Regions from separate parts of the Cernens ardua genome, predicted to be linked through region 1. Evidence: predicted binding sites of a transcription regulator. Region 1 holds the regulator's gene; the other holds the start of a gene.
The links. The regulator LexA, encoded in region 1, represses DNA repair genes until DNA is damaged. The targets are predictions, from matches to a motif close to TACTGTNTANNTANACAGTA.
Positions count from the first base shown of each region.

Region 2: LMG33818_RS02625 (LexA family protein) is a predicted target of LexA. The motif match lies at 979-998, and genes of this name have one in related genera.

Region 1 is NZ_JBPCZH010000001.1:359,467-361,676, reverse strand. It holds gene LMG33818_RS01640 (hypothetical protein) at 1-8, shown strand, start outside; gene lexA (transcriptional repressor LexA) at 596-1,354, opposite strand; gene nagZ (beta-N-acetylhexosaminidase) at 1,692-2,210, shown strand, end outside.
Region 2 is NZ_JBPCZH010000001.1:593,807-596,016, reverse strand. It holds gene sseA (3-mercaptopyruvate sulfurtransferase) at 1-847, opposite strand, end outside; gene LMG33818_RS02625 (LexA family protein) at 1,019-1,471, shown strand; gene LMG33818_RS02620 (Y-family DNA polymerase) at 1,471-2,210, shown strand, end outside.

The sequences.
Region 1 (2,210 bases):
TGCATTGATCATGATTGTTGGCAGTGAATCATCCTGAATGATTCACTGCATATTGGCTTCTCCGTTTCTCCGCTTCTCCGCTTCTACGCTTCTCCGCTTCTCCGCTTCTACGCTTCTACGCTTCTACGCTTCTCCGCTTCTACGCTTCTACGCTTCTACGCTTCTACGCTTCTACGCTTCATTGTTAGCATATTCCGTTAATGTGATGTCAAGTCATTCACGGCTTTCTCAAGAATTTTGCTACACAGGTTAACTCGGCATGATACCGATGAAGGTGATTATTTCATCCGTAATGATTGCTTGATATCTCCCTTTCATGATCACAATGGCTGGTCAATGTATATGTATATATAGCGACCAGCCTACAATGAGTCGCAGAGGTTATGAATAAGGAGTGGTATGAAAAAATATTGGGAAAATTGTCTGCGGGGCCAGTAACGTGAAGCTGTATTCAAGAGAGCTTTAGGGGGGGGCGGTAGAGGGGGAATAGTGGGTAATCATTGAAGCACCCCCAGGCACACGGCCAGGGAGTGTTGGGCCTGCACTTATAGTGAGTGAAACCGGTAACTAGTAGTGAAACCGATAATGCCTCGTTTTAGTGTAAGCCGCTGCCTTGATCTCCTCGAATAACACCTACACCAATGCCTTCTATTTCGAAGCCCTGGCTTGGATCTACCTCAATAGGAGCAAAGTCAGCGTTTTCAGCCAACAGACGTATTTTACTGCCTTTACGCTCAAAGCGTTTGACGGTGACGTCTTCGCCAATACGAGCAACCACAATCTGTCCATTGCGAACATCACTGGTACGATGGACAGCGAGCAAGTCGCCATCCAAAATCCCGATATCCTGCATGGAGAGCCCTTTGACCCGAAGAAGATAGTCTGCCTTCGGTGAGAAAAAGGTCGGCGGAAGTGGGCAATAGCGATCTACATGCTCCTGTGCCAATACCGGGCTACCGGCAGCTACCTGCCCTATGATGGCAAGCCCCTCGGCAGCCGGAGCATCAGATGCATTGGCAGCCTCCTGCTGGGGAGTTACAAATTTTGCGGTGGTATGTTGCGAAGAGGGTGCGCCTTTTTTATCGGTACTTCTTTTATCAGCATTTTTTTCATCCCCGCCTTGCGTTTTTGCAAGATGGGATGATACGACCCTGATACCACGGGAAGCCCCCGGTATCATCTCGATAACACCTTTACGTTTTAGCGCTTTCAAATGTTCTTCTGCAGCATTGGCCGAACGAAAACCGAGAGATCGGGCAATTTCTGCACGAGTGGGGGGATACCCGTGGGTCGCCACCGTTTCGGTGATGAGGTCAAGAACTTCCTGTTGGCGGCGCGTAAGGGGTCGGGTCATTGCCATTAACCTATGCTGTATCAATAATAGCTGTAATTGTATCCAGTATTGCTGACAGTGCAAGTCCAATTGCTGTTATAGAACTTAATCCCCGAATGTTTTGTTGTTTTCCCGGATTGCCTGTAGTCATTTCGAGGTGACACTCCCCAAGCCTATCAGATTTAATTTCTACGTGTACCTTCCTTCATGAAACGCTAGAATAGCGCTCCATTATCTTTTGTGTTTATCGTACGTCTTCCTCGGGCTATGGTGAGTTCAGACATTCTGCGCATACCAATGTGTGCCATGGCATAGTCATAAACAGGGAAAATCGGTACACCTTGACAAGGAGCGTTTCATGCGTGCTGCACCGGGTCCAATCATGATTGATGTCGGTTCTACCTCATTGGATGAGGGGGATCGGCAGATTTTGCGCCATCCTTCTGTCGGTGCAATCATCCTGTTTGCCCGTAACATGACTTCACCCGAGCAAACCAGAGCACTCTGTGATGATATTCGTGCGGTACGCCCTGATATCCTGATTGCGGTAGATCATGAGGGAGGGCGCGTTCAACGGCTGCGTGAAGGGCTTACGCATATACCCCCCATGTGTTCGTTTGAATCACTGTATATAGAGACCCCTGATAAAACGCTGTCTCTTGTCAGGGATACCGGTTGGCTGATGTCTCAGGAACTGGCCGCCTGTGGGTTTGATTTTACGTTCGCTCCGGTGCTGGATGTGGATGACAATCGTAGCAAGGTCATTGGGGAGCGCTCATTCTCATCCAATCCAGAGCATGTTGTTACGTTGGCTGGTGCGTTGATTACCGGCTTGAATGAAGGGGGGATGCCCGGGATTGGCAAGCATTATCCCGGC
Region 2 (2,210 bases), 230 kb from region 1:
GTAACGTCTGATCGCCGCCCCATTCTGTCCATGACCCGTCATAAATCGCAATATCCGATTTCCCCAGGGTATTGAGTGCAAAAGCCAATACACAGGCAGTGACACCTGATCCACATGAGCTAATCACCGGCCGTTGCCAATCAAGCCCTGTCGATGTAATGACATGGCGAAGTTGTTCGGGAGGTAATAACCGGCCTGTCTCCGCATTACTCAAGCGATCAAAAGGAATGTTGATACTGCCGGGAATATGGCCTGATCTGACTCCGGGGCGTTTCTCAGGCTCGCTTCCCTTGAAACGACCTTCTCCACGCGCATCGACGATTTGTGCATCTGCCCCTTCGCCTGACTCCACGATCTCCAATATCTGTGTTTTAGTGACCACATCCGTTGCAATGTTGGGGGAGGATGAAGCAGGTACGGGCTGCCAAGAGGGTACCTGATCCGTAACAGGGCGCTCTTCTGCCAACCACTTGCGCAGCCCGCCATCCAGAATACGGACATTGCGAATACCAAAATGACGTAGTGTCCACCATGCCCGTGGTGCGGACATCAGCCCGGGGGTATCGTAAATCACCACCTGGCTATCGGCATTAATACCCAGTTCAGCCAACAACGCCATCCCGCGTTCGGCATCGGGTAGCATATGGGGCAGGGGAGCATTCTCTGTGGCAAATGCATCGATATCAAAGAATCTCGCCGTGGGGATATGCCGCGTCCTGTAAAGCGCTGCGGCGGTGGGCGTCACACCGGGGAGCGTAAAAGTGGCATCCAGCAGGACGATATCCTGATGATCAAGGTGTGTTGCCAATTCATCTGTTGATACAAGGAAAGTGCTGAGGGACATCATACTGTTTCCTATTGATCTCATCCGCATATTGTGGCCTCTCCGATCATGTTGCCACACAGGACATGATCGCGGGTATTGGATGGAATGGCTAGACTGTCTTCGATAAATTCATCTTGCTCATTATGTCCATAAACTGTATAAATATACAGTTTTCGTAAAGGTGAGCTTTGGATGTCATCGTATATGGACGTTATAGCCAAACCAATAGGCAGTGTAGAAACCGAGGTAAGAAAGCTGCCATTCGCTGCGGGGGAGGTGCGGGCAGGGTTTCCGTCTCCTTCGGAGGATTATCTCGAAACGCCGCTGAATCTGGTGGACCATATTGTTCAGCACCCCAGCGCCACATTTTTTGTACGTGCCAAGGGCCATTCAATGGAAGGGGATGGTATCTATGATGGGGATATTCTCGTCGTCGATCGCTCACTTGAGCCCGAACCCGATAATGTCATCATTATTGCCGTGGATGGCGAGCTGACCGTCAAACGATATCAGTTATTGGGTGCACGGCCTTACCTGATCGCCGGTAATACGGAATATCCCCCCATTCCCTTGTCGGGGCATGATTGTCATGTATGGGGTGTTGTTACTCATAATGTACATCGCTTGATCAAGGGGAAACTGTAGTGCGTTCCATTATTGGGTTGGTGGATTGCAATAATTTCTATGTGTCCTGCGAACGTACTTTCGCACCGCATCTGATGGGGCAGCCTGTGGGTGTGCTTTCCAATAATGATGGCTGTGTCATTGCGCGTAGTGAAGAGCTGAAGGCGCTTGGCGTTTCCATGGGCATGCCGACACACAAGATCCCGCGTGAAGTGCGTCGGCGTATCACTCTATGTAGCTCCAATTACGCGCTATACGGGGATATGAGTGCGCGTGTCACCAGCCTGCTGCGTCAACATTGCCACGAAGTGGACGTCTATAGTATTGATGAATCCTTCCTGCACTGGCCTTCGGTACAAGAGGAGGACATTGTCGCGCGTTGCCTACAGATGAAGTACGAAATTCATCGCAATACCGGTATTCCGGTGAGTGTTGGACTTTCTACCAGTCGCACATTGGCAAAAGTCGCCAGTCATTTGGTCAAGAAACAACCGGCTTATGAAGGCGTCTGCTATCTGGACCCAGAAGCGGCATCCACACGTCACCTTCTGGAAAACCTCCCGGTTGATAAAATCTGGGGTGTTTCGAGTCGCTTGAAGGAGCGGCTGGTGCTTGCTGGCATTCATACCGCATGGCAACTGCGTGAGGCCGATCCCAAATGGATTCGTGCGCGTTTTTCGGTTGTGCAGGAAAAGCTGGTTTATGAACTGCGGGGTGTGAGCTGTATTCAGGCTGAAAGCCCGGAGCCCAAGCAGAATAT